One region of the Microbacterium cremeum genome, then DNA from elsewhere that is predicted to be linked to it. Evidence: predicted binding sites of a transcription regulator. Region 1 holds the regulator's gene; each other region holds the start of a gene.
The links. The regulator LexA, encoded in region 1, represses DNA repair genes until DNA is damaged. The targets are predictions, from matches to a motif close to TCGAACANNTGTTCGA.

Region 1 (7,162 bases):
TTGTATTCGGCCTCGGCGATGTGGTGCGGGTCCCGGCCCGACAGCACGCGGACGTGGACGGTGAGCGCGGCGTTGAAGGCGATCGCCTCGAATGTGTGGCGCACGAGCGAACCTGTGAAGTGTCCGCCGATGAGGTGGTGCTCGAATCCGGCGGGCTCGCCGGTGTGGACGAGGTACGGGCGCCCGCTGATGTCGACGACGGCCTGGGCGAGCGCCTCGTCGAGGGGGACGAGCGCGTCGCCGTACCTCGAGATGCCGGACTTGTCGCCGAGCGCTTCGCGGATCGCCTGGCCGAGCACGATCGAGATGTCTTCGACGGTGTGGTGCGCGTCGATGTCGGTGTCGCCCGACGCCCGCACGGTGAGGTCGGTGAGCGAGTGCTTCGCGAACGCCGTCAGCAGGTGGTCGAAGAACGGCACGGTCGTGTCGATGCGGCTGCGCCCGGAGCCGTCGAGGTCGAGCTCGAGCTCGACGGTGGACTCGCTCGTCGCTCGCCGGAGCGACGCCGTACGGGGTTCAGCGCTCATGCGGCCGATCCTACCGAGGCCAGCGCGTCGAGGAATGCGGTCGTCTCGTCCGCCGTGCCCGCCGTGACCCGGAGGTGGTGCGGGATCCCGACGTCCCGGATGAGCACGCCGCGGTCGTAGAGCCCCTGCCACGTCGCGGCCGGGTCGTCGACGCCGCCGAAGAGCACGAAGTTCGTCCACGAGTCGTGCGCCGTGTAGCCGAGCGCCTCCACCGTGGCGGCGATGCGGTGGCGCTGCACGACGATCTCGTCCACCATCCGCAGCATGACCGGCGCGTGGCGCAGCGCCGCACTCGCGGCCGCCTGCGTGAGTGCGCTCAGGTGGTACGGCAGCCGCACCAGGCGGAGCGCGTCGATGAGGACGGGGTCGGCAGCCAGGTAGCCGACACGGGCCCCTGCGAACGCGAACGCCTTGCTCATCGTGCGCGACACGACGAGCCGTTCGCGCCCCTCGAGCAGGGTCAGAGCGGAGGCCTGGTCGTGCGGGGCGAACTCGAAGTACGCCTCGTCGACCACCACCACGCCGTCGGTGGCGTCGTAGACGGCCTCGACGACATCGAGGCCGAGCGGAGTGCCGGTCGGGTTGTTGGGCGAGCACAGGAACACCACGTCGGGCGCCGCGTCGGCGACCTGAGCCGCCGCGTCCGCGGCCTCGAGCGTGAAGTCGGGCGCCCGGGTGCCCGAGATCCACTCGGCGCCGGTGCCCCGCGCGAGCAGGGGGTACATCGAGTACGTGGGGGCGAAGCCGAACGCGGTGCGCCCCGGCCCGGCGAAAGCCTGGAGGATGTGCTGGAGCACCTCGTTGGAGCCGTTCGCGGCCCAGATCCGGTCGCGGTCGAGCCCGTGGCCGAGATAGTCGGCGAATCCCTCGCGTAGAGCAGTGAACTCGCGGTCCGGGTAGCGGTTGACGTCGCGCAGGGCGCGGGCGATCGAATCCACGATGTCGTCGGCGACGTCCTGCGGCACGGGATGCGTGTTCTCGTTGACGTTCAGCGCAACGGGAAGCGCTGCCTGCGGGGCTCCGTACGGCTTCTGCCCGCGGAGATCGGCGCGCAAGGGAAGGTCTTCGAGGCGTGGACTCACCCCTCCCATGCTACGGGCGCCGCACCGACCACCGGCGACCCGTGACGTCGCGCGACGTCACGGCGTCGGCTCGTACTCCGACGGGATCGACAGGCGCTGCCCCGCCCACACCACCGCGCTGTCGAGCGCGTTGAGCCGCACCAGCCGGTCGACGACGTCGCGCGGGTCGTGCGACGGCGCGACCTCCTCGGCGATCGACCACAGCGAGTCGCCGGGCGCCACGGTGATCGTGGAGAAAGTGCCCGCCGGCGCCCCCTCGTCGCGCGACGCGAGCGCCGCGCCGCCGCCGATGATCGCGAACGCGAGGGCGATGATCGCCGGCAGAGCGGCGGCCAGCGCGAGGACGCGACGCCCGCGCACGGTCAGGCGCAGACGCGTCGCCCGGATGGCGACGGCCCGCGTGGCATCGGCGGGCGAGGGAACGGTCGTGGTGACGCCGATCGCGGTCATGCTGTCCTCCTCTGGGGGCGGGAGATTCGCACTCCCCGCTCGGCCGGGAGCGGGGAGGTGCGAACCTCTTTTCCGAAGCTATCTTCGAGTCTGTAGGATGTCAATACCGGAATCCGGATCGCGACTCTCGAACGCGACACGCGGCGAGGTTGTTCCCCTCGCGGGTCACAGGCGGATACGGTTTCGATACGAGAACCCCACCACGGGCCTCCGACATTCGAAGAAACCGCGCTCCACCGACGGGCGCGAGACGGGAGCCGGACATGAGCGACGCGGCCGGGCGCGAGAAGCCCCAGACACGACGGCGCAAGAGCCTGAGCGACAAGCAGCTCGCGATCCTCGAAGTGATCCAGCGCTCGATCGCCCGTCACGGCTATCCGCCGAGCATGCGCGAGATCGGCGACGCCGTCGGCCTCAAGTCGCTCTCGAGCGTGACGCACCAGCTGAATCAGCTGGAGCTGAGCGGATATCTGCGCCGCGACGCGGGGAAGACGCGCGCCATGGAGGTGCTGATCGATCTGCCCGGCACCGCCACCGAGAGCCCGGCCGACAGCGCGCCGTCGGTCGGCGACGCCGCTCTCGTGCCTCTCGTGGGCCGCATCGCCGCCGGCGTGCCCATCACGGCCGATCAGCAGATCGAAGAGATCTTCCCGCTCCCCCGGCAGCTGGTCGGCAAGGGCGACCTCTTCATGCTGCGCGTGTCGGGCGACTCGATGATCGACGCTGCGATCTGCGACGGCGACTGGGTCGTGGTCAGGTCGCAGGCCACGGCCGACAACGGCGAGATCGTGGCGGCCATGCTCGACGGCGAAGCGACCGTCAAGACGTTCCGCCAGCGCGACGGCCACACCTGGCTGCTCCCGCGCAACTCCGCCTTCGAGCCGATCCTCGGCGACGACGCGGTCGTGCTCGGCAAGGTCGTCGCCGTGCTCCGGGCGGTCTGACGGATTTCATCCGATGCGCGTGTAGCCGTGTGAGCGGCACCACGATATAAGGGTGAGATGACCACCGCAGCGCCCGACGCCGACTCCCCCGACCTCTACGCCCGCTTGGCCGAGCTCGAGGCGGAGAACGCCCGCCTCCGCACCGAGGCGCCCCCGGCCGCGGACACCGCTCGCGGTCCCCGCGGCTCGCGCTGGCGGGCGTTCCTGTCGGCGCTGTGCATCGTCATCGCGACGATCCTCGTCCCGCTGGCCGTCGTCACCGCGTGGGCGCGGCTGGAACTCGTCGACGAGGCGGCCTTCGTCTCCACGCTCGCGCCGCTCGCCGACGATCCGGCCGTGCAGCAGATGCTCATCGACGAGACGGTCGAGGCCGTCGAGGCCCAGGTCGACTTCGACGCGCTCACCGCCGACGTCTTCGACGGGATCGCCCAGCTCGGCCTGCCGCCTCGCGCGACCGACGCCCTGCGGCTGCTGGAGGCGCCGGCCGCGGAGGGCCTCAGCAACCTCCTCACCCAGACCGTGACGAGGGTCGTGGAATCCGACGCGTTCGCCGACACCTGGACGACCACCACGCGTGCCGCGCACCGGGTGCTGACGGCCGCCGCGACCTCGGACGGCGGCGGCGTGGTGGTGCTCACCGACGACGGTCTCGGCATCCAGCTGGGCACGATCGTCGACGGCGTCAAGCAGAACCTCCTCGACCGCGGCGTCGGGATCGCGCAGCTGATCCCGGCCGTCGACCGCGTCGTCATCATCGGCACCGGCGAGACCCTGGTCACGGTGCGGACCGTTTACGCGCTCGCCACCACCCTGGGCTGGTGGCTCCCGGTCATCGCCATCGCCCTGTTCGTCATCGGCATCCTCATCGCCCGGCGCCGCAGCACGGCGGTCCTCGGGACCGGCATCGGTTTCGTGGTGGGCGGCGGCGCCCTCGCCCTGGCGTTCGCGATCGGCTACCCGGTCGTCGGCCAGGCCGCCGTGCAGCTCGGCCTGTCTTCGGCGGCGCTCGGCGTCGTGTACGAGAGCCTCGTCGGGGCGATGCAGCAGACCGCGGCGATCGTGGCGCTCCTGGGAGCGGTGATCGCGGTCCTCGGCTGGTTCGCCGGGCGATGGTCTCCGGCCGTCCGGACGCGCGGCGCCGTGGGCTCGATGAACGCCTCGTTGCGCGCGCGGCTGGCGGACCACGGCTTCACGACCGGCCGCTTCGGAGCGTGGCTCGCACGGTACCGCATCGCCGTCCGCACGATCGTCGTGGCACTCGCCGTCATCTGGCTCTTCGCACTCCGGCCGCTGTCGGCGGGCGACGTCCTTCTCGTCGTCATCGTCGCGCTCGTGGTCACCTGGATCCTCGAGATCCTGCAGCGACGTGACTCGGCGACGGATGCCGAAGACGACGTCGCGGACGAGGTCGTCGTCCTCTCCGCCCCCACCGAGGAGCCCGCCCCCACCGAGGAGCCGGTCGACACCGAGGAGCCGGTCCCCTCCGCGGAGCCGGCCGAGGCCGGGACGGCGGAGCCGGCATCCGTCGGCACGAAGCGCAAGCCGCGCGTCCGCTGAGGGCTACACCGGCGCCGCGACCGACTCCCGCGCCGAGCGCGTGGCCTCGATGATGTTGCGCAGCGAGGCGACCGTCTCGTCGTATCCGCGGGTCTTGAGGCCGCAGTCCGGGTTCACCCACACCTGCCTGAGGGGCAGCTCGGCGACGGTGCGGTCGAGCAGCTCGGCCACCTCGCCCACCGACGGCACGCGCGGCGAATGGATGTCGTACACGCCGGGCCCGATGCCGTGCGCGAAGCCGGAGTGCGCGATGTCGCCGATCACCTCGCCCCGGCTGCGGGCGGCCTCGATCGACGTCACATCGGCGTCGAGGGCCGCGATCGCGTCGATCACGACGTCGAACTCCGAGTAGCAGAGGTGCGTGTGCACCTGGGTGGCCGCCGCCGCTCCCGCCGTCGCGAGACGGAACGAGGCCACCGACCAGTCGAGGTAGGCGGGCTGGTCGGCCGTCTTGAGCGGAAGGAGCTCGCGCAGCGCCGGCTCATCCACCTGGATGATGCCGATTCCGGCCGCCTCGAGATCGGCGATCTCATCGCGCAGGGCGAGCGCGACCTGGTCGGCGGTCTCGGCGAGGGGCTGGTCGTCGCGCACGAACGACCACGCCAGGATCGTCACCGGACCGGTGAGCATGCCCTTCATCGGCTTGTCGGTGAGCGACTGCGCGTAGGTCGACCACGCGACGGTGATCGGCGCCGGCCGCGACACGTCTCCCCACAGGATCGACGGGCGCGTCGCCCGGGACCCGTACGACTGCACCCAGCCGTTGCGCGTCACCGCGAAACCGTCGAGGTGCTCCGCGAAGTACTGCACCATGTCGTTGCGCTCGGCTTCGCCGTGCACGAGCACGTCGAGTCCGACCTCCTCCTGCAGCGCGACGACGCGCGCGATCTCGTCGCGCAGGAACCGCTCGTACTCCTCGCGCGTGAGCTCGCCCGCGGCGTGCCGGGCGCGGGCGCGGCGGATGTCGCCGGTCTGCGGGAACGAGCCGATCGTCGTCGTCGGGAGCACCGGCAGGTCGAGAGCCGCCTGCTGGGCCTCCACTCGCGCGGCGTACTCACCGCGCGAGTAGTCGGCGGCGGCGAGCCGCGCCGCGCGGCTGCGCACCGCCCCGTCGCGCACGCCCGGCGCGCTCCGCCGGTCGGCGAGGGCGGCGGATGCCTCTGCCAGCGCGTCGCCGATGGCCTCGCGTCCTGCCACCAGGCCGGTGGCCAGCGTGACGACCTGCTCGACCTTCTGGTCGGCGAACGCGAGCCATGACGCCAGGCGCGGCGCGAGGCCGGGTTCGTCACGGACGTCGTGCGGCACGTGCTGGAGCGACGTCGAGGTCCCGGCGCTCACGTGTGCGGCGTCGAGGGAGCCGAGCGACTCCAGACGTTCCCACGCCGCCTCGAGGTCGCCACGCCAGATGTTGCGACCGTCGATCACCCCGCCGACGACCGTCTTCGCCTCGAGGCCCGGGGCCGCGGCCGGGACGGACCCCCGCACCAGGTCGATCGCGAGCGCCTCGATCGGCGCGGCGGCGAGAGCCGTCCAGGCCTCGGCCGACAGCTGCGCGTATCCCGCGGCGACGAGGATCGCGGGCCGGTCGGCCGCCTCCCCGAGCCGCTCGTAGGCGCGCGCCGCGGCATCCGCCAGCTCCTGCGTCGTGGCCGGCAGGCTCTCGCTCACCAGAGCCGGCTCGTCCAGCTGCACCCACTCGGCACCCGCGGCGCGCAGGCTCGCCAGCAGCTCGGCGTACACCGGGAGGAGGTCGTCGAGCCGGTCCAGCGGCGCGAAGCCCTCGGGAGCCCCGGGCGTCGCCTTCGCCAGCGCGAGCAGCGTCACCGGGCCCACGATCACGGGGCGCACCGTGAAGCCGTCGGCCGCCGCCTCGGCCACCTGTCGCGCGAATCGGTCGCTCGACAGCGCGAACCCGGTGTCGGGACCGATCTCGGGCACGAGGTAGTGGTAGTTGGTGTCGAACCACTTGGTCATCTCGAGCGGGGCGTCCTCGCCCGCGCCGCGAGCGGCGGTGAAGTACGCGGCCAGGCCGACCGTGCCGTCCGCGTCCTTCAGCGCGGCGAACCGCTGCGGGAGGGCTCCGACGGTGACCGCAGCGTCCAGCACCTGGTCGTAGTACGAGAAGGTCTCGGGAATCGAGGAGTCGCCGCGGCCGAGGCCGAGCGCCGCGAGCCGGTCGCGCGTCCGGCGGCGCAGGTCGGCCGCGATGCGCTCGAGCGCCGCCTCGTCGAGCTCGCCGGCCCAGTGCGCCTCGACGGCTCGCTTGAGCTCGCGGCGGCCTCCGATGCGCGGGTATCCGAGGATCGTGCCGTGCGGGAACGGGGTGCGGGGATGAGTCATCGGCGGGTCTCCTTGTGAGGGTCGTGCGAGGTGAGGATCCCGGCGTCGCGCAGGACGGCGAGCACGGTGTCGTGGCTGTTGAAGGCGTAGAGGTGGATGCCGGGCGCACCGCCGTCGAGGACGCTGCGGGCGAGCTGGACCGCATGGGCGATGCCGACATCGCGCTGGCCCTCGGGCGTCGGTTCGATCTCGAGGGCGATCGACAGATCGACGGGCAGCTGCTCGCCGGTGAGCTCCACCACGCGACGAAGACGCGCGGGCG
Region 2 (7,162 bases), 1.4 Mb from region 1:
CTCACGCCGCAGGACGCGCCCCAGCGCCTGAAGGGTCGCGTGATAGCGGTGATCTGCCGGGTGTGCGTAGCCGAGGAGCAGGCCCGGAGGGTGACTGCCGGGCGTGTGGGAGCTCGCGGCCAGCTCCTCCAGGGCGAGACCTTCGCTCGCGGCCGAAGCGACGATGTCTTGCTCGGACGGGCCGGCGGGCGGGAGGAGCAGCGGCGCCTGGCCGCCCGCGCGCACGCCGACCAGCCTCATCCCGGGAAAGCTCTCCGTCAGAGTGGACACGAGCGCCGACAGCTGCTGGTAGCGACGCCGGTACGCGACGCGAATCGCGCGGACGCGCTGGTCGTACGCGTGATGGGAGATCACGTGGGCGAGACCGAGTTGCGTGGTGATGTCGACGTTGTGCAGCAGGTGGCGCTGGGTCTGTCCGACTGTGTCGACGAGCGCCTCGGGGACGACGAGCCACCCGACACGGACGGCGGGGCTCAGGGCCTTCGACGCGGTGCCTGCGAAGATCACGCGGTCGGGGGCATCCGCCTGCAGGGCAGGCACTGGTCGTCGGTCGTGACGAAGCTCGCCGTCGTAGTCGTCCTCGATGATCAGGGCGTCGTTGCCGCGCGCCCACGCGACGAGGCTCCGGCGCCGTGCGGGACTCATCGTGACTCCCGTCGGGTACTGGTGCGCCGGGGTCACCAGCACGGCGGCGACGTCGAGGCCCTGCGGGTCAGCTCCTTCCTGATCCACGGGAAGCGGCACGATCGGGAGGCCCGAACGAGCGAGCGCATCGCGATGGAACCAGAACCCGGGGTCCTCCGTCGCGATCGTGCGGCCGGGGTGCGTCTGTCGGAGGACGGCTGCGAGAAGCGAGAGCGCCTGCGTGATCCCTGCCGTGATCACGATGGTCTCTGGGCTCGCGCGGATGCCACGGACCCGGCCGAGGTAGGCGGCGAGGGCGGTGCGAAGCTCGATGGTCCCCGCCGGGTCGCCGTAGCCGAACGCGGTCGGAGGGGCGTCGCGCAGGGCGGATCCCTGGTGCCGAAGCCATTCCTCCACGGGGAACGAGCCGATCGGGGTCGTTCCTGGGCGCAAGTCGTAGCGCCACGGGGTTCCGCTCGGTGTCGCCTCAGCCACGGTGTTCGAACGGTCGGGCCGGAAGCCGACGACGGTCGCCGAGCCCTGGCGGGCATGCAGATAGCCGTCTGAGATCAGTTGGTCGTAGGCCGCCGTCACGGTGCCACGGGACCAGCCCAGGTCGTCGGCGAGCGACCGGGACGATGGCAGTCGCGTGCCGTAGGCGAGCCGACCGCTCTCGATCGCCTGGCGCAGGCCGTCTTCGAGGCTCGCCCGTCGCCGGCTCCGTTGCGTCGCGACGAGCAGGTCCAGTCCCGAAGTGGTCCAAAACTCCGCCATCGGATTGGACCTTACTCGTTTCGACGACGGGTTCCTACGCTGAGACCGTTCACGCTCGAACGTCCGATTGAAGACCGAATGTGAGGGAAGACTCATGGCAGAGCTGATGATCGACATGATCACGTCACTCGACGGGTATGCGGCGGCCGAGGGGTGGCCAGGCTGGTGGGGGCTGGAAGGCCCGGAGTACTTCGCGTGGCTCGAGGAGGACGGCAAGATCGAGCGCACGTTGCTCATGGGCGCGACCACCTACCGACTCATGTACGGCTTCTCGGCGTCCACCGAGGGCGTCGATGAGCTGAACGCCGCCTCGAAGGTCGTGTTCTCGTCGACCCTCGACGAACCGCTGGAGTGGGAGAACACGACGCTGGTGCGCGGGGACGCCGTCGAGGCGGTTCGCGCGATGAAGGCAGAGAGCGACGTGAGGCTGTCGACGCTCGGGAGCCTCTCGCTCTGCCGGTCGTTGCTGACCGCGGGGCTGGTCGACAGGTACCGGGTCGTCGTGTTCCCCGTCGTCACCGGTGTCACAGGTCGCGAGCACGTCTACGACGGCTGGCCCGACGTCGCCCTCGACCTCATCGAGTCCCGCACGTTCGACGGGCGCAGTCAGCTGCTCGACTACCGACCGCGGCTGCTCGACGGCCCCCTCAGCAGCGGCAGCGCGTGACGAAAGTCCTCATCATCGCCGTCCGCGACCTGAATGCGCAGCCGAGAGGCGCAGCCGAGAGGCGGACGATCGCCTTCTTCACCTAGCTGTTGTCACCGGAGACGTCGATCAGCACCTTGCCCACCGCACCTTGCTCGACCGCGTCGTGGGCCGCTGCCGTCTGTTCGAGAGGGAACCACGTCAGCGGCAGCCCGGCCGCGTCTCCGACGGGGAGCGCGCCGTCGCGCAGCGCGGCCGTGATGTCGTCGGCAGCGGCCGAGAGCGCGGCATCCCCCACTGTGTACATGAGCAGTCCTTGGATCCGGACGTTCTTCGCGAAGGTCGGCCACACCGGGATCGCGGCCTCCGCGCCACCATCGGTGGCGTAGTACGCGATCGAACCGTGGTTGGCGACGACCTGCGCGTCGAGGGCGGCGTTCTGGGCGATCGACACCTCGACGATGTGGTCGACGCCCTCGGGCGCGAGCGCGGCGATCTGCTCGGCGGCGTCGCCGTCGCGGTAGTTCACGGCGTGGTGGGCGCCCGCCGCACGCGCGAGGGCGGCCTTCTCGCCGCTCGAGACGGTCGTGATCACGGTCGCACCGGCCCACCCCGCCAGCTGGATGGCGGCGTGCCCGACGGCACCCGCTCCTCCGGCGACCAGCACGACGCGTCCGTCGAGCGATCCCGGCGACAGCCGTGCAGGCCCGAACTCGTGCACCGTGAGAGCCCGGTGCGCCGTCATCGCGGGCACGCCGAGGCTCGCGGCGACGTCGAAGCCGATCCTGTCGGGCAGTTTCACGGCCCGCTCCGCCGGGACGACCGTGTACTCCTGCGCGGTGCCGGTGGGGCGCTGATGCTGCGCCAGGTAGAGCCACACGCGATCGCCGACAGCCAGCTCCGCCACACCCTCGCCGACCGCGTCGACCACGCCTGCACCGTCCTGATTCGGCACGATCTCGCCGAACTCCGGCATCGCTCCGCTGCCGGCGCGCGCCTTCCAGTCCGTCGGGTTGACGCCCGAGACGGTGACCTTCACCCGGACCTCGCCCGGCCCGGGAGGGGACGGCTCACGCTCCTCGAGCGAGAGGACGGACGAACTGCCGGTGCGGGAGTAGACGATCGAGCGCATGCCAGGGCCAACGCGTCGGTCGCGGCGGGCATTTCCGCGACGCGCGGGGTTCTCTCGGCGAGTTGTCCAAACGTCCTAGAATTTCTGTTCGAATGTCGGAAGCACTTGGCATCATAGAGATATGAACATCCTCACCGACATGCGGGAGCGGCTCGACCGTCTCTCGGAGTGTGAGGAGCTGGATGTCAACGCGGTGGAGCTGCTGCCGAGTGCGCTGCAGCTGAGCGATGCCTCTCTCATGGCCCTGCTGGCCGATGTCGCCGCGATCGCGAACGACGCGGAGCGACTGCAGACCGTGCTGGCCGGCGTCGCGGCGCAGCGGTCGCAGCGCGATCGCGGACACTCGGGACTCGCCGCCGTGCAGGGGCACGCGACGCCGGCATCGCTCATCCAGGCGATCACCGGCGGCACGAAGGCCGAGGCGAATCGGCACGTCCGCGTGGGAACCGCTCTGCTGGAAGACGCCGGGATGACGACGGATGCCGCACCCTCCGCGACCGAAGACGACGGGCCCGATGCCGGTGGCGGCGACGGAGGAGTCGCGACCGTCGCGCCGGCGTCGTGGCACGCGCCGCTGAGGGCGGCGCTGCTCGACGGACGGATCACCTCGGCGCAGCACGACGCGATCCGTCGGGGGCTCGGCGAGCCGCGTGTCGAGGGAACGACCGACCCGGCCGGGGCTGCGGTTCGCGAGGCGTGGTCGCTCGCCGCGGAGGGACTCATCGCCGAGTCATCGACGATGCCCGCCGAGGAGCTTCAGAAGCGAGCGCGGACGGTGCGCGATCTGCTCGACCCCGTCGGAGCCGAAGAGCGATACGCGCGCCGCTTCGAGAACCGCTCCTTCCGGATGTGGGTCGACGCCGACGGTCAGCACCGCGCCAGCATCGCGCTCGACGACGAGATGGGCCTGTGGGTGCAGGCGATGCTCGACGCAGCCCTCCGGCCGCGCCGCGGCGGACCGCGCTTCGTCACCGAACAGGAGCGTCAGCAGGCCGACGAGCTGATCGCCGACCCTCGCACCAACGACCAGCTCGCGTACGACCTGTTCGCCGACGTGCTCCGCGCCGGAGCTCTCGCCGACGCGGCCGAGGTCTTCGGCGCCCGGCAACCGGGTGTGCGCATGGTCGTCATCAAAGACGCCGGCGGCCCTCGCGACGCGTTCGGCCGCCTCGTCGCGACCGGCCACGCCGAGGACGGCGGCGCGCCGCTCCCGTGTTCGGTCGTCGACCGCAACAGCTGCGCGAACGGGTCCCTCGACGTGATCGTCGATGCGTACGGCAATCCGCTCGATCTGGGCCGCGAGGCTCGCCTGTACTCGTCACGCCAACGTCTCACGCTCGCCATTCGCGACGGCGGATGCCTCTGGCCCGGCTGCAACCGACCACCCTCGTACTGCGAGGCCCACCATTGCGACCACTACGCCGAACACGACGGCCGCACCGACATCGACCGCGGCGTGCTGCTCTGCAGATTCCACCACATGCTGCTCCACAACCGCGGCTGGCGGATCACCCGTGACGGCACGAGTCCATTCGTCCTCCACCCGCCACCCGGGGATGGCGCGCCCATCGTCCTCGAGTCCAAGTCGACCTGGAAGTGGGCGTGGGATCCCCCACCGCCTCCCGAACGTTCGACATGGCGCGCGGCCTGAGCGAGGCGCGCCGCTGCGCGCGCGTGTTCCCGATCTCGGGCGCCAACGATGGTGCGGGCTGTGGTGCGGCCAAGCGGTCGCTATGGCACGAGTCCCAGCGCTTCGGCTTCACGTGGACTATCGCGCCGGGCCTGCACTCGTCTCGCCGCCCAGGACACGCAACCGTGGCGAACAGAGCTCCACGATGTCGGAGCCACACGCCAGCATCGCTTCGACAGCCACGAGTGAAGGAGCACGGAATGGATTGGGTCGCCACGCTCGGCGCAGCGGCAATTACCGCAATCGGCACGTACGCCGGGGTACGCATCCAGCACGCGGGACCGCGCGAGCTCCGCCACGCACAGCAGCTCTCCGCTGAGATCGAGCGGATGGATGCCGCCTCACCAGTCGCGTCCTTCGCCACCGCCGCTCGAGACGACCTGGTGGTCAGCTGGGCCGTCCGAACCGCGGTCACGCCGTGGTCCGCGGCTCGAGCGCTGACGTTCTTGCTCCTCGGCGCCTCGATCGCGCTGTCGCTCATCGCCTTGGTGCCGACGCTTCTCGGCGTCATCGCCACGCTCCGAGAACAACCGGCACCAGCGGCGACGATGATGTCTCTGGCTATGACGGGGGTCGCGGCTGTGCTCCTGACTGCCGCGACAGTTCCGGCGCGGAGCTACAACCACAAGCTCCGGAGGCTTCGCCAACGGTTCCGGACGGAATGGGATCTCCCGCAGGAGCTGCAGCTGCGTACCTTCGCGCAGCCCATTCCCGGCCGCGCGCCCGCCCCGGCCGGACGCCGAGGCCAGCCTGACGATCACGTCGATCTACGGCGTGGGGCTTGAAGGGCCCGTTCGCATCCGTTCCTCCAACGGCGGCATGACATTGCCACGGGAATGGCATCGCACCATGGGGAACGCGCAAGTGAGCCTCAGCCTGACGGCGACATCGGTTCTCCCGACTCCGAGGCGCTGTCGCGGCAACCGCTGACGGTATCTCGGCCGCGTGACGAGGCGAGCCGTCGCCGTGGTGCCGATCACATCGAACACCCGGACCGTCCACGAGATCCAGGTGGTCCGGGGCGCCGCCGCGTCGGCCCGCCGCGCGACTCGAATGTGCGGGGCGAGCAGGTGCGGACGATCTCGGTTACACGGACCAGAGCCATCGCCGCCTGACTCGGCGCCGAGCACATGGTGGAGGTCGACGAATCCCTTCGGCTGCGCGTGGTGGCGCCGCCACGCGGTTCCTCCGCGCGGGAATCCGAGACCTCCCGCTGTCACGCCGTGGCATCCGCCTTCATCTCGGGGCACGCTCCGCCGGGCTCGGTGGCCAGCTCGAAGTGCCAGCGCTCGTTCGCGTAGGTCTGGCAGATGCCGTAGCGCGAGCCGTGCTCGATGAGCCACAGCTGCGCGTCGAGCGACCCGATGTCGACGGCGTCGCCCGTCACGTGCGGCGACTTCTCGGGCGTCGCCACGTACCGGCGCGCGACCTCCTCGCTCCCGTACCGCCCGATCGCGTCGTCGAACAGCCAGCGCTGGTAGGCCTCGTTGCGCCAGCCGCTCGTCACCGGGAAGAACGGGATGCCGTCGGCCGCGGCATCCGTCTGGGCCTCACGCAGCGCGTCTCGCAGTGCCGGATCCATGCGCGCGATCGCCGGGACATCCTCGTCGTCGGGTGTGACGACCGTGCCTTCGGAGATGAGGCCGTCCTCTGCGGTAGGGAGGAACGGCTGGTCGCCCGAGGGGGCGAGCCCCGAGCCCTGACCGTCGGGCTCCGCGCCCGTCGTCGCAGCGCCCGCCGGCGGCGGGGCCGGAAGCGCGAACGCCGCGAAGTTGGCCTGCACGGCGAAGACGGCGACGAGGGCGAGCAACGCGGCGATGCCGGCGGCGACGGCGAGCGCCACGAGCCGGCGCGTGCGCCCCTGCGCCGGGGTGACGGTGGTGGGAGAGAAGACGGAGTGCTGCATGCTCTCGATCTCACGCGGGCGCGTGTTGCGAGGGCGTACGGGAATCCGCATAGGTCGGCGATAGGTGCGGGCGTTTCGTCTCGTCGCCGGCGCTCCTCGCTCAACGACCGGAGGGAGCAGTCCGGCCGCGCTCAACGACCGGGGAGCCCCTCGCCCAGCGGCCGGAAGAGCAGTCCGGCCTCGCCCAGCGACTGGGGAGCATATGCCGGCGATATGTCGCCGCGCCTAGGCTGGGCGCATGCGCGTGCTGATCGTCGAGGACGAGCTCTACCTCGCCGAGGCCATCCGCGACGGGCTGCGCCTGGAGGCGATCGCGGCCGACATCGCCGGCGACGGCGACACCGCACTCGAGCAGCTCGCGGTCAACTCCTACGACGTCGTCGTGCTCGA
Region 3 (7,162 bases), 1.0 Mb from region 1:
CTTCGCTCGCTCAACGACCGAGGCCGGGTGGGGCGTTTCGTCTCGCTTCGCTCGCTCAACGACCGAGACCTCACCGGTCGTTGAGCGAGGAGCGCAGCGACGAGACGAAACGCGCCGGAGTTCCGCAGATGACTGATCCCAGCAACTACGTCCGCACGCGCTCGCAGGACGGACGCGGCGACGTGCGCTGGCCGGATGCCCCCGAGCCGCTCGCCGTCGCGGTGTACGACAACCACGCCCACCTCGAGATCGAGGACGGCGAGGTCGGACTCTCGCTCGACGAGCAGCTCGAGCGAGCCGGCGAGGCCGGCGTCGTCGGGGTCGTGCAGGCCGGTGGCGACATCGACTCGAGCCGCTGGTCGGCGTGGGCCGCGGCATCCCACCCCCGCGTCTTGGCCGCGGTCGCGATCCACCCGAACGAGGCGCCGGCCTATGCCGCCGCGGGTCGCCTCGAGGAGGCCGTCGCCGTCATCGACGAGTTGGCCGCGCAGCCGCGGGTGCGGGCGATCGGCGAGACGGGCCTGGACTTCTTCCGCACCGACGACGAGGGTCGTCCGGCGCAGTTCGAGAGCTTCGAGGCGCACATCGCGCTGGCCAAGAAGCACGGCATCGCGATGCAGATCCACGACCGCGACGCCCACGACGCGGTGCTCGAGACCCTCGAGCGGGTGGGTGCGCCGGAGCGCACGGTGTTCCACTGCTTCTCGGGCGATGCGGGCATGGCGACGATCGCCGCGGAGCGCGGCTACTACCTGTCGTTCGCGGGCAACATCACGTTCAAGAACGCCCAGAACCTCCGCGACGCGCTCAAGGTGACGCCGCGCGAGCGGATCCTGGTCGAGACGGATGCCCCGTTCTTGACGCCGACGCCGCACCGCGGTCGCCCGAACGCGCCGTACCTGATCCCCGTGACCGTGCGCTTCATCGCCGCCGAGCTGGGCGTGGATCTCGATGAGCTGTGCGCGCAGCTGGCTGCGAACACGCTCGAGGTCTACGGCGCGTTCGAGGACTGACGAGGTGGCGCCGGAGCGGCTGCGGGGCGACGATCTCGCGCAGCTGGTGGGCTTCCTCTCGGAGGTCGATCTGACGTCGAGCGGCTTGGACGCTCCGACCGTGCGCCTGTGGGTGGAGCGGAACGAGCGGGGCGACATCGTCGGCAGCACGGGATACGAGCTGAGCGAAGACGGCGAGCACGCGCTGATCCGCAGCGTGGCGGTGCGTCCGTCCGAGCGATCGCGGGGGAGGGGAACCGCGCTCGCCGAGTTCGCCCTCGGTCGCGCCGCCGCGGAAGGAGCTCGGCGGGCTTGGCTGTTCAGCCGGCGTTCGGGGCCGTTCTGGCGGGGTCTGCAGTTCGAGCGAGCCGACCTCGACGATCTCGCGCGCGTGCTCGCCGTGACGTACCAGGTGCGTCTCTTCGCCGAGTCGGGGCGGCTGCACCGTGAGGTGGCGTGGTCGCGGCCGTTGCCCTGACATCGAGGCATGCGGCACCGCGGTGAGGTGCTGTGCCAGAATCGCTGCCATGTCGCAGCCGAGCCTGGTCGTGGCGGGTGCCCGTGGTTCCGACGGGTCGACTCGTGGACGGTGAGTTGTGGGATGTGACGGATGCCGAAGGTGTCCCCGTCGGCAGAGTGCACCGTCGCGGTGATCCCGGGTTTCCGACCGGACTCTTCCACATCGTGTCGGCGGTGTGCGTCGTGCGCGACGACGGACGCGTGCTGATCACGCAGCGTGCGGTCGCGAAGGACTGGGCGCTGAGCTGGGAGTTCCCGGCGGGGAGCGCGCTCGCCGGCGAAACCAGTGGGAACGCCGCCGTCCGCGAGCTTCGCGAGGAGACCGGGCTCGTCGCGCTCCCTGAGTCACTGGAGCTGGTCGGACGCGTCACCGAGGCCACGGCTCTGCTCGACCTCTACGTGGCCCACGGTGTGCGAAGGTCCACGTTGACGCTGGATCCGAAAGAGGTGCGCGACGCGGCGTGGGTCCCACTCGCGGAGGTGCGCGCGCGGTGCGAGGACGGCCAGATGGCCGGGCCGTGGGTCGAGCGACTCGCGGTCTTGTGGGACGCGCTCGTACGTGCTTCGAAGGTCGCACGGCCATATCCGCAATGACGTGAGTGCGATGTGCCCGCCCACGCCGTTCGCCTCGCGGCAGCGAGCGGAAGTGCGTCCGAGTTGCGTCGTGTCGTCGTCCCGATGTCGGCGCGTGGCGTGACGATATCGGAACGACGTCGCACGGTGATCAATGCAACGCTCCGGGCCACGGGGCTCGTGCTGTCGCCCGCTAGGCGGCGGGCAGGAACCGTCTGGGTGGAGGGTCGATACCTGCCCAGGCGTAGCGGAGCGTGAGTCGTGGCGCGAGGGTGAGGGGATCTCCGCGACCGGGTGGCGGGTGCAGGACGAAGTCGCCGAGTCCGTCGCGGGTGATCCTCCAGCCGCCGTGGTGCAGCTGCATGTGGTGATACCGGCAGAGCAGGATGCCGCGGTCGACGTCGGTGCGGCCGTGGTCGGCGACGAAATGATCGATGTGGTGCGCCTCGCAGTAGGAAGGAGGCCGGTCGCAGCCTCGCCACCGGCATCCGCCGTCGCGGAGCGCGAGGGTGAGGCGCTGCTTCGCGGTGTAGAGGCGGTGCTCACGGCCGAGGCGGAGCGGGTTGCCGTCACGATCGATCGTGCATTCGACGCCGCCGGTGTCGCAGGCGTGCTGAGCGGCGAGGGAGGCCGGAACGGAGGTCTGGCTCTCTTCGAGCAGACCGATCGCCGGGCGTCCGTCGGCGTGGGCTTCGCGGTCGTCGGCCGTGATCAGCACGCGGATCCCGGCTTGACGGGTGCCGAAGACGGTCTTCTCTTCGGCGAGGGCGCCGGCGCGCAGCACGTCGAGAACCAGATCGTAGGCGAGCTGCTCGTTGGTGCGCGGATCGGCCACGAGCTGCTCCGCACGTTCCTTCTCGGCCGGGTCGATGAATCGCGGGCCGCCACGTCGTGGGCGCAGCGCGCTGTCGAGGATGGCGTCCATCCACGCGCCGCCGACATCGTCGAACGCGATGGAGGCCCGCCGGATGCCGTCGCTGTCGGTCCCGAGGCGGAACGATCGCCGCTCGAAGCGCTCATCGAAGCGACGCCCGGCGCCTTCCGGGTCGAGTCGGTCGCGCACGGTCCGGGCGGCCTTGGCGAGTTCTTCCACCGTGCGCTCGCCAGCCTCGGCGGCGAGCTGCTCGGCGGCCAGCGACCACACGTCGGCGATGTGCCTCGAGGCGTCGGGGTCGTCGACCGTGGGAGGTTCTCCCAGGCCGCGGAGGATCACGTCGTGCTGCGCAGAGCTGATCGTGCCGGCGAGCAGGGCGCGCCCCAGCGGCGCGTGCCACGGTTCGGCCGCGACCTCGGCGTCGAGTGAACCGGCGGGTGCGGCATCCGTCGACTCTCCGGCGCCATCGTCCAGCGCGGCACCCATGCCGGCCAGCAGCGATTCGCCGAGGCGGACGTGCTTGACGGCGTCGGCCCGGGTGGCGCCGGTGAGATCTTGGATCAGTGCCGCGAGGGAGTTGTGGCCGCGCTTCTGGGCGAGCCCGCCATGCCCGTGCTCACGGGTCGATCGCGCCGCCGCGACACCCGACGCGACGATCCGCACCTTCTCGGCCGCTCTGATCAGGTTCGACGCGCCGCTGATGATCTCGACGATCGCGTCGTCGTCGAGGGCTGCCATGATGCCGGGCAGGGCGTCTGCCGCGATGTCTGCTCCGAGCAGCCCGCGCAACACCGCGACGTGCTCGCCGAGATCGGAGAAGAAAGCCATAGTTCATCATCCAACACCCCTCCGACATTCGAAGCTATGATCGATACCTCACGACCCCACGGCGGTAACGACGACGTAACGATCGACCGACGAGGCCGGCTGGCAGGGGTCGCGACGCCCGGCTAGCCTGACGGGATGCACGCGGACGCACTCGCGCTTCCCACCGCGATTGCGGCACGCCTCGTGCATGACCAGTTCGCGCCGGGCGTCGAGGTCGAGGACGTGGAATCCGCGGCCACGACCAACTACGTGTTCCGGGTCGGTGCCCGCCATTCGGCTCGATTCCCGATACGGCCGGCCGACGCGGAGGCGCATCGCGACGCTCTGGTCGCGGAGGGGCGGGCCATGGCCGAGTTCGCCGCGGCGAGTCCCTTCCCCTCGCCCCGGCTCGTGTTCATCGGTCGTCCCGGCTTCGGCTACCCGATGCCGTGGTCGGTGCAGTCCTGGATTCGAGGCGATGTGGCGACCGAGGATTCGGTCGCCTCCTCATCGGTGTTCGCTCGAGACCTGGCGCAGCTCATCGTCGCACTTCGGACGGTGGATGTCGGCGGCCGCGTGTTCTCGGGGTCGGGACGGGGTGGTGCCCTGACCGATCACGACGATTGGGTCGCGCACTGCCCGACGAGGAGCGCGGGCGTGCTCCCCGTCGCGCGGCTGCGCCGGGCGTGGGGCGACCTGAGGTCGACTCCGCCCGCCGCGCGACAGGTGATGTCGCACAAGGACCTGACACCGTTCAACCTCGTGATCGACGACGGGCGACTGGCGGGCGTGCTCGACGCCGGGGGATTCGGTCCCGCCGACCCCGCCCTCGACCTGGTTGCGGCATGGCATCTGCTCGACAGAGACCGCCGGGCGGGGTTCCGCGATGACATCGGTGCGGACGACGACGATTGGCGGCGCGGTGCCGCGTGGGCGCTGCAGCAGGCCCTCGGCCTCGTCTGGTACTACGCGACGACGAACCCATCGATGAGTCGACTCGGGCGCAGCACCATCGACCGGATCCTCGCCGCACCCGAGCTGAATCTGTAGCGATCCGGCACGCGCCCGCGAGCAGCACCCGCCCTGCGCGCCCGCGAGCAGCACCCGCCCTGCGCGCCCGCGATCCGTGGGCCGTGCACGGCCGCCGCGGTCAGCCTCCGATGCGGATCCCGACGCCCGCCGGGATCGAGAGCAGCACCTCCGCCAGTTCGCTCCAGAACCTGTGGCCCCGCGCCTTGGGCTGCAGCCGGGCGTCCATTGCCGCCCCGGTCGTGTCGTCGTGCGATGCGTCGTCGTGCATGTGCTCGGCCTTTCGTCGACGGGGCGGATCGGGTGATCCCCCCCGACATGACTACGATCGGCGACGGCGGGTTTCGACGGATGCCGCGGATTCCGTCCGGCTTTCCGGTCGATTCCGCGATCGGTGTCGAAAACGCGGCACGCCGTTCGTTGCTGTGATGAGGTCGCCGCATCGGCGACCCGGCCAGAGAAGGGTGATTCCGATGACGTCCGACGCCGACGCGGAGATCACCCGCCTGCACCGCGACGAGTGGACCCGGGTGGTGGCCGGTCTCGCCCGCCGCTTCGGCGACCTCGACATCGCCGAGGAGTCGGCGGCCGAGGCGTTCGCGGTCGCGATCGAGCGGTGGCCGGCCGACGGCGTCCCCCCGAACCCGGGCGCGTGGCTCACGACGACCGCGCACCGCAAGGCGATCGACCGGCTGCGGCGCGAGGCGCGGCGGGACCAGTTGCAGCAGGAGGCGTTCATGCTGAGCGAGGAACCGCCGGCCGAGCCGGTCGGCGCGATCGAGGACGATCAGCTGCGGCTGGTCTTCACGTGCTGCCATCCCGCGTTGTCGATCCAGGCGCGCGTGGCTCTCACGCTGCGCATCGTCGGCGGCCTCACCGTGGCCGAGATCGCCCACGCGTTCCTCGTGCAGGAGACCACGATGGGCCAGCGGATCAGCCGTGCGAAGGCGAAGATCCGGGCGGCACGCATCCCGTACCGCGTTCCCGAGCGCGACGACCTGCCCGCGCGCGTCGACGGCGCGCTCGCGGTGCTGTACCTGATCTTCAACGAGGGATACCTGGCCTCGGGTCCCGACTCGGATCCGGTCCGGCGCGATCTCACCGGCGAGGCCATCCGGCTGACGCGCCTCGTGCGCGACCTGCTGGCGCCGCGATCCGGCGAGCACGACGAGGCCACGGGGCTGCTGGCGCTCATGCTGCTGACCGAGGCGCGCGCCGGGACGCGGGTCTCGAGCGACGGCGAGCTGGTGCGACTCGACGAGCAGGATCGCGCGAGGTGGGACCGCGCGCTCCTCGACGAGGGCCTCGCGCTGGTGGCCGAGGGGGAGGATGCTCTCGATACGCCTCGTTCCTCGGCGCTCGATCCGGCGGCCGTCGCCCACGGCACCGCCAGCATCGGCCGCTACGGCATCCTGGCCCGGATCAACGCGGTCCATGCGCGCGCCACTCGTGCGCGGGACACCGACTGGTCGCACATCGTGGCGCTGTACGGGCTGCTCGAGCACATCGATCCGAGCCCGATCGTGACCCTCAACAAGGCCATCGCGATGTCGGAGTTCGACTCGCCCGAGGTGGGCCTCGCCGTCGTCGAACGACTCGGCGCCGCCCTCGACGGCCACCACGCCTTCCATGCGACGCGGGCCGAGCTGCTGCAGCGCGTGGGCCGCCGAGCCGAGGCTCGCGCGGCGTACGAGCGGGCGATCGACCTGGCGGGCAACACCGCCGAGGTCGCCCACCTGGCTCGCCGCCGAGACCGGCTCGCGGCCCCCGGCTCGAGCGCCGAGGGACGAGGCGCATCGAGTTCATCCGTCCCGAACCATCACCCACAAGGAGGAACATCGTGACCCAGCAGTACCTCGTGATCCACATGACCGACTCGTCCGGCTCGCCGCTGGCGCAGGAGGAAGACCGGCGGATGCTGGAGTCCTGGGCGAAGGAGGGCGAGGAGTCCGGCCGGCTCGGCACCGGCGCACCGGTCGCGGGCGCCGAGCACGCGAAGTCCGTCGTCGTCCGCGACGGCAGCACGCTGATCACGGACGGACCCTTCCCCGAGTTCAAGGAATGGTTCGCCGGCTACGACCTCGTCGAGGCGGACTCGATCGACGAGGCCGCAGCCTACATGGCGAAGCACCCGACCGCGGTGCTCGGCCGGGTGCTGATCCTGCCGCTCGTCAGCCTCCCGTGGGAGCAGGACGCCTGATCGCCCGGCTCGAGTGCGGCACTCGCTCGAGCCCGTCGCCCCGAGCCGCGCGATGCGAAGGAATACCCACGCCGCGGCACGCGGATTGCGCCGTTCTGCCGATGCTATGCCTTCGCTGCGCTCGTAGCGTCGACCTCGCGATCGACGAAGGAGCGGCATCATGGACGA
Region 4 (7,162 bases), 880 kb from region 1:
GGCCCGGTCGCCGAGACGCTCGAGGGCGCGCAGCGCGGCAGGGCGCACTTCGACGGCGTCGCCACGGTGGTGTGCAAGCTGCTGCTGTCGGTGCTGCCCGATTCGGCGTACTTCGGCGCGAAGGACGCCCAGCAGGTCGCGGTGGTCCGCCGCCTCGTGGCGGACCTCTCGATCCCGGTGCGCGTGGTCGTGTGCCCGACGTCTCGCGATGATGACGGCCTCGCGCGTTCGAGCCGCAACGCGCGTCTTGCACCCGACGAGCGTGCCCGGGCGATCGCGATTCCGCGGGCGCTGTCGGCGGTGACGGATGCCGCGGCCGCCGGTGTCACCGATACCGCGGCGCTGCGTGCCGAGGCGCGGGCCGTGCTTGCCGGCGCAGGCGTCGAGCCCGAGTACGTGGCGCTGGTCGACCCGGTGTCGTTCGAGCCCGTCGTCGTGCGGGAGGGCCCGGTGCTCGTGGCGATCGCCGCGCGCGTCGGCCGCACGCGGCTCATCGACAACGTCGTGCTCGAGCCGGTGCGGCAGCCGGCGCATTCGGGGCGTCCGGCAGATTCGGCACACGAGGGAGGCGCGTGATGCGCAAGAAGGTCACGCTGCGACGGCTCGCCGAGATGAAGGCCGGGCGCGAGCCGATCGTGATGGTCACGGCATACGACTTCCCGACGGCGCGTGTCGCCGAGCGCGCGGAGGTCGACGTCGTGCTCGTCGGCGACTCGGGCGCCCAGGTGGTGCTCGGGCACGACTCGACGGTCGCGGTGACGGTCGACGAGATGCTGGTGCTCGCGGGGGCGGTCCGCCGCGGCGTGCAGTCGGCGTTCGTCGTGTGCGACCTGCCGTTCGGCTCGACCGAGATCTCGGATGAGCAGGCCGTCGCGACCGCCATGCGCTTCGTGAAGGAGGCGGGCGCCGACGCCGTCAAGATCGAAGGCGGCGGGCGGGCTCGCCTCAGCCGCGTGCGGGCGATCGCGGATGCCGGCATCCCGGTCGTCGCACATGTCGGGCTGACTCCGCAGACGGCGGTGGCGCTCGGAGGTCTGCGGGCGCAGGGCCGCACGGCCGACTCGGCCGCGAGGTTCGTGCGCGAAGCACTGGCCGTGCAGGACGCCGGTGCCGCGCTGCTGGTGATCGAAGCGGTGCCGGCGGAGGTCGTGGACGTCGTGCTGCCCGAGATCGGCATCCCCGTCATCGGGATCGGCGCCGGCCGCGCGGACGGACAGGTGCTCGTCCTGCACGACCTGCTCGGCATCACGGAAGGGAAGGCCGCGACGTTCGTCAAGCGCTATGCGCGCATCGGCGACGACATGGTCGAGGGAGTGCAGGCGTATGCCCGCGAGGTGCGCGGCGGCGCATTCCCTGCGCCCGAGCACGGCTACTCGGCCAACGAGGAGGCGCTCGCCGCGGCCCGCGCGGAGCTCGAGGCGCGCGACGGCTCGTCGACCGCGTGGTGAGCGAAGCTCGGTCAGTGAGCTGATCGAGGCTCCGTCAGAGGCCGACCGATGCGCGGTCAGAAGGGTGGTTCGCCCGTCGAGGGTGGGTCGTCGACCGGGAACAGCCAGGGTTCTCGCAGGATGCGGCGGCGGTCGATGAGGTCGGGATCGGGGACGAACCGTACCGTCGGCTCGGGGCGATCGGTGTGCCTGCGGCCCGCGGGACTGGTCCAGACCAGCACACCGGGCGTGGTCTGCTGAACCGTCCATGCGGTGCTGTGCTTGAGGACGTGGTGTCGCCGGCACAGGTGGGCGAGGTTCCGGTGGCTGGTGGGGCCGCCGCGGGCGTGATCGATCGTGTGGTCGAGGTCGCACCGCCGCACCGGCATGCGGCAGCCCGGGAAGCGGCAGTGTTCGTCGCGTGCGCCGAGATACCGGCTCAGGGACGCGCCGGGCCGGTAGCGGTCGACCGCGAGCACGTTGCCGGTGACGGGGGAGGTCATCACGCGCTCCCAGCGGGGCTCGGCGGCGGTCAGAGCGCGGGCCGTGCCGGGGTCGATGGGCCCGTATCCGGCGAGCAGGCACGGCTCGTCGGAGACGCCGGTCATGGTGAGCACGGGGACGGTGACCTGCACCGTGGCCCGAATCGCCGCGAGGCCCGTCCCGGCGACGCAGTCGTCGGGACCGGCGGTGAGCAGCAGGTCAGTGGCGATGTCGGCGCGGAGCTGGTCCATCGTGCGGGTGTCGGCGCCGGTGTCCGTACTGCCGGGCGCGCCGGCCCCGGGTGAGGCGTCGCTCGTGATCGAGGCGCTGGCCCCGCCGGCGGCGCCGTCCCCGCCGGCCGCGCATTCACTGCCGGCCGCGCTGTCGCTCGCGGCCGCGTCGATCCCGCCGGCCCCACCGTAGCTGCCGGCCGCACTGTCGCTGTTCGCGGCGCGGGCGGCGAGGATGGAGTGGCCCTGCGCGGTGAGGCGGTCATGGATGCCGTGGATGAGGACGGCTTCGTGGGTGACGGCGAGGGTCGCCATCCCGTCCGCCAGGTCGATGACACGAACGTCCCGGGTGGCGACGGCGTCGGCGTGCCGTCGTTCGACGGGCCGCTCGATGAACCGTTCCGCGATGGCCGTGAGTGCGGGGGCGAGACGTCTGGGGGTGAGTGCCTCGGCCCGGTCGATCGCGATCCGCACGAACTGGTCGCGGGCGTGCTCGTCGTCGATCGGGTCTCCGACGTCGTGGATCACCGTGAGGTGCTCCCGCGAGATCCTGCCGTGCTCCAGCGCGTCGACCGCGAGCGCGAACCGCGCGCACAGGTCGGCCGACTCCGACAGCAGCCGCGCGACCGTCCACTCCGACACGCGCGTCGATGTGGCGAGCTCGGCGATCAGTGCCCGACGATCCCACTCGAGCCGGCACCGGAGCTCGATGCTCGCTCCCGCCGGGGTCGAGACCCCCGCCGCGGCGTGCGCCAGCAGCCGGATCTCGGCGGCGTCCTCGGCGGCGCGGCGCGCCCGGCCGACCTCGAACGCGTCGACGATGCGGCCGGCAGGCGTGGATTCCGAAGCGGATCCGGGCGAGGGATGCGATGACATGGACGCTCACAGAGGACAGGACGGCACGAACGGTAGGAGACTCCTGCGCGCATTCCGCGCCAGCACCCGCTCATCACTCCGCGGCGCAATCGCCGCACTTGTTCTCGTTCCCCGTCGGAGGGGACTGCCTCAGCATCGAATCTCTGTACGACAGACTATCGGGCGCAACAACTGAAAACAAGAACAAAATCACGCTCAATGGATCGAACGCTCCGGTGCCCGGTTCAGGGGGCGAAGACGCGCCGCGTCATCCGGCGACGCTCGGGTCGCAGGCCCGCGACCAGTTCGCGACGATACAGCTCGGCGAGCCCGTCGACACCGGCCGCGCCGACAGTCCGTTGCCTCTCGGCGCTTGAGCCGTCGCGCAGCAGCCGCTCGAGCAGCTCGTCGACGAGCTCCCGCTCGGTCCCGTCGGCCAGGTGGGGCCGGGTGAAGGAGCGCAGCGCGTCCAGGGCCTCGCGCGCGGGCACGAGCCGGGAGGACAGCGGGTGCACGAGAGTCTCGCGCACCCCGTAGCGTGCGGCGTGCCAGAGTGCGGCATCCGTGATGTCGATGTCGCCCTCGCCGCCCGTCGGCGCCTCTTCGGCGGCCGCCACGATCGCGCGCGTCAGGAGCGCGAGCGCCACGCTCGACCGGCCGTCCAGCTGGGCGTCGAAGACCCGCACCTCGACGGTGGGGTAGCGGGCCGACAGGCGCACGTTCCAGTTGATCGTCCCCGGGTCGGAGGTCGCGCCGACCCCGCTCAGCGCCGCGCGGACGCGATCGTGCTCGTCGGCATCGGCGAAGCGCGGCGGCACCCCGTACGTCGTCCAGCGGCGCCCGTGGATGGAGCGCCAGCTGTCGAAGCCGGTGTCGACACCGTGCCAGAACGGCGAGTCGACCGACACCGCGAGAAGCGTCGGCAGCCAGTCGCGCAGCAGATTGGACGCCCGGATGCCGTACTCGCGGTCGGGGATCCCCACATGCACGTGCAGCCCGTTGATCTGATGATCGGGCGTCACCCCGGCGATGTCGCCGGCGATGTGGGCGTAACGCGCGTCCGCGCTGATCCCGGCGCGCGGCTGCGTGCGGAACGGGGTGCCGGCACCGGCGGCGACCAGGCCCGCGGCATCCGCCCACGAGCGCAGCCGCGCACGGAATCCGAGCACCGCGTCCAGGCCCTCCGCCGCCGACGACAGCACGGGTGAGCCGAACTCGAGCTGCGAGGGGAAGAACTCCTTGCCCACGGCTCCGCCGCCGTGCGCGTGAAGGGCCTCGATCGCCTCCGGTGCGCGGTCGGTCGCGGTGAGCGTGGCGGGGTCGAGAAGCACGAACTCCTCCTCGATGCCGAACGTCGGCTGCATGTCGTCCTCCGTCCGTCGCGATCCCGAGGCGTCCGTCGCAACCCCCCAGGTTCCGGTCGCGACCCTGACGCCGATTCTCGACGTGCGGAGCCCGTCGCGGAAGCGGGTTGACAGCGTCGGGATGGCTGCGGCACTTCCCAATCGCAGCGAGTCGGGGTAGGACGGAGAAGGACCAGAGGGAGTGACGATGGCCGAGAACGGACCGAACGACGCCGAGAGCGACGAGGTGACCGGGGCGCCCGTGGCAGAACCCGCGGGCGCCGTCGAGCACATGCCGACCGCGGAATGCTGGCGACTGCTGGAAGAGACGCCGCTCGGACGGCTCGCCCTCGTGCGCGCCGACGGCACGCCCGACATCTTTCCCGTGAACTACCTCACGCACGAGGGCTCGCTGTACATCCGCACCGCTCGCGACAGCAAGCTGCTGCACATCGCGCATCACCCGGTCGCGGCGTTCGAGATCGACGGCGAGACCGAGGCGACCCGATGGAGCGTCGTCGTGCGGGGTCCGATCGGACGCGTCGACGACGATGCGGAGCTGCGCGAGAGCGGCGTTCGCCGCCTGCGCTCGTGGAGCCCGACGCACAAGCTCTTCGCCATCAAGCTCACGGCCCAGACGGTGACGGGGCGCCGCTTCGCGAAGACGGGCGGACGTGCGGGCCCCGCGCTCGCGTTCGAGTCGTCCGCCGCGCCGCCCGTGCCGCCGAATCCGTCCCGCGAGCAGGCACGCGCCGAGCGGCCGACACCCATCCCGCATCGCACGCCGGCGGCCGACGGGCCGGCCGGCGACGGGCCGGCCGCCGACGGGCCGGCCGGCGACGCGCCGGCGGGCTGAGCGCCCGGCCGAAGCCGTGCGAGCCCCGCGGCTCGGTGTCAGAGGGTCGCGGCCAGCGGGTCGAAGCCCTCGGGCAGCGAGCCCACCGCGTCGAGGGTGCTCGAGACCGCGACGAAGCTGCGCGACTCGGCGGCCTCCTCGATCGAGAGCAGCGTGTCGAGCACGTGGTAGCCGAACTCGCCGGTCGCCACATGCGGGCGACCCTCCCGGATCGCGCGCGCCATGTCGAGCAGGCCGAGGCCTCGGCCGGCGACCACGCCCTCCTGCGGAACCTGGATGATCTCCTGCTCGCGCACCGAGACGTCGGTGAGCGGCCGCGTGATCGTGATGTCGCCGCCGAACGTGTTCGGGTCGGGGATCACGAGAGTCCCCTCGGTGCCGTTGATCTCGACGATGCCGTGGCGCAGGAGCGGGGAGTCCGTGCTGTACAGGCTCTGCGCCTGACCGCCCTGCTCGAACTCCATCAGCACCGACAGCGTCGAGGGGATCTCGACGGGGAACTCCTGGCCGGCGAGCTCGCCGGCCTTCACGGTGCGCGTGGGAACCCCCTGCAGGCCGAGCGCCGCGACCGCGGCGACCGGACCGAACACGTGCAGCAGCGTCGACACGTAGTACGGGCCCATGTCCAGGAGCGGGCCGGCGCCCTTCGCATAGAGGAACGCGGGGTTCGGGTGCCAGAGCTCCGGTCCCTGCCACTGGAACGTCGTGGTCGCGAACAGCGGACGCCCGATGTCGCCGCGCGCGATCGCGCGCTTGGCGGTCTGCACGCCCGGGCCGAGCACGGTGTCGGGCGCGACGCCGACGCGCAGGCCTGCGGCATCCGCCGTCGAGAGCAGGCGCTGCGATTCCTCGCGGTCGATCCCGATGGGCTTCTCGGTCCACACGTGCTTGCCGGCGGCGATGATCGCTTCCGACACCTCGACGTGCACGGCCGGGATGGTCAGGTTGACGACGATCTCGATGTCGGGGTCGTCGAGGACGACGCCGACTCCTCCGGCGCGCGGCACGCCGTACTTCTCGGCCTGGGCGCGTGCGCGATCCTCGAGCACGTCGCCGACGGCGAGCACCCGCACGTCGGGGAAGCTCGTGAGGTGCGTGAGGTACTGGTCGCTGATGTTGCCGGCGCCGATGAGCCCGACGCCGACGGGCGCGCCCGCCATCAGCGGACCGCCTTCTCGGCGAGCTGCGCGTCGACGAAGAGACGGCTCTGCTCGATCGCGTCGTACAGATCGCCGGGGTAGTGGTCGAACTCGACGATGGCCACTTCGAGGGCGGATGCCGCGGCCAGCGCCTCCTCGAGGGGCACGACTCCGTGGCCCGCCGGCACCTGATCGGCGGGCGGGTAGGCGGCGACGGCCTCGGGGTCGAGCGTGCCGTCCTTGACATGGACGGCGATCACACGGTCGCCGAGCGTGCGCAGCAGCGTCGGGGAGTCGACCCCGGCGCGCGCGACCCAGTACAGGTCCACCTCGAGCACGACGCGCTCGTCGAGCAGGTCGGCGAGCACCTCGAGACCGGTCTTCCCGTCGAACGTCGCCTCGAGCTCGTGGGCGTGGTTGTGATAGCCGACACGGATGCCGTGCCCGGCGCCGATCTCGGCGGCGGCGTTCAGCAGGCGGGCGGTCTGTTCGATCTGCTCGATGCTCTGCCAGCGCGCGGGCTCGGTGTACGGGTCGATGACGGTGGTCATGCCGAGGGTCTTCGCGGCCTCGAAGACGACGTCGGGTGCGGGGACGGGGACCGTCGTGCCGCTGCCGTCGGGGTTCACGAACGAGGTCGACGCGAGGAACGCGTGGCCGGTCGGGGCAGCGAGGCCGTGCGCCGTCAGGGCGGCGGCGAGGGCGTCCGCGCGCCGGACGAAGTCGTAGGGCTCGACGGCGGTGAACCCGCGGGCCGCGACCTCGGCGAGCGTGCCGTCGAGATCGGCCTCGAGCGCGGTCTTGACGGTGAACAGCTGGATGGATGTCT

Region 2: a site for LexA is predicted at 3,253-3,268, ahead of IM778_RS04175 (HNH endonuclease signature motif containing protein). Genes of this name have one in related genera too.
Region 3: a site for LexA is predicted at 3,815-3,830, ahead of IM778_RS05840 (HNH endonuclease signature motif containing protein). Genes of this name have one in related genera too.
Region 4: a site for LexA is predicted at 3,152-3,167, ahead of IM778_RS14525 (HNH endonuclease signature motif containing protein). Genes of this name have one in related genera too.

Annotation. Positions count from the first base shown of each region.
Region 1 is NZ_CP063812.1:2,342,537-2,349,698, forward strand. It holds gene hisB (imidazoleglycerol-phosphate dehydratase HisB) at 1-527, opposite strand, end outside; gene IM778_RS10695 (histidinol-phosphate transaminase) at 524-1,618, opposite strand; gene IM778_RS10700 (LysM peptidoglycan-binding domain-containing protein) at 1,667-2,059, opposite strand; gene lexA (transcriptional repressor LexA) at 2,323-3,003, shown strand; gene IM778_RS10710 (hypothetical protein) at 3,061-4,560, shown strand; gene metE (5-methyltetrahydropteroyltriglutamate--homocysteine S-methyltransferase) at 4,564-6,900, opposite strand; gene IM778_RS10720 (methylenetetrahydrofolate reductase) at 6,897-7,162, opposite strand, start outside.
Region 2 is NZ_CP063812.1:975,876-983,037, reverse strand. It holds gene pdxR (MocR-like pyridoxine biosynthesis transcription factor PdxR) at 1-1,398, opposite strand, end outside; gene IM778_RS04185 (dihydrofolate reductase family protein) at 1,493-2,065, shown strand; gene IM778_RS04180 (NADPH:quinone reductase) at 2,148-3,176, opposite strand; gene IM778_RS04175 (HNH endonuclease signature motif containing protein) at 3,298-4,827, shown strand; gene IM778_RS04170 (hypothetical protein) at 5,067-5,651, shown strand; gene IM778_RS04165 (M15 family metallopeptidase) at 6,083-6,772, opposite strand; gene IM778_RS04160 (response regulator transcription factor) at 7,011-7,162, shown strand, end outside.
Region 3 is NZ_CP063812.1:1,325,909-1,333,070, forward strand. It holds gene IM778_RS05825 (TatD family hydrolase) at 129-1,013, shown strand; gene IM778_RS05830 (GNAT family N-acetyltransferase) at 1,018-1,470, shown strand; gene IM778_RS05835 (NUDIX hydrolase) at 1,575-2,105, shown strand; gene IM778_RS05840 (HNH endonuclease signature motif containing protein) at 2,278-3,786, opposite strand; gene IM778_RS05845 (phosphotransferase) at 3,922-4,815, shown strand; gene IM778_RS05850 (hypothetical protein) at 4,916-5,065, opposite strand; gene IM778_RS05855 (RNA polymerase sigma factor) at 5,268-6,638, shown strand; gene IM778_RS05860 (YciI family protein) at 6,635-6,994, shown strand; gene IM778_RS05865 (flavin-containing monooxygenase) at 7,155-7,162, shown strand, end outside.
Region 4 is NZ_CP063812.1:3,225,002-3,232,163, reverse strand. It holds gene panC (pantoate--beta-alanine ligase) at 1-576, shown strand, start outside; gene panB (3-methyl-2-oxobutanoate hydroxymethyltransferase) at 576-1,448, shown strand; gene IM778_RS14525 (HNH endonuclease signature motif containing protein) at 1,505-3,016, opposite strand; gene IM778_RS14520 (carboxylate-amine ligase) at 3,241-4,359, opposite strand; gene IM778_RS14515 (pyridoxamine 5'-phosphate oxidase family protein) at 4,547-5,194, shown strand; gene IM778_RS14510 (Gfo/Idh/MocA family protein) at 5,233-6,354, opposite strand; gene IM778_RS14505 (sugar phosphate isomerase/epimerase family protein) at 6,354-7,162, opposite strand, start outside.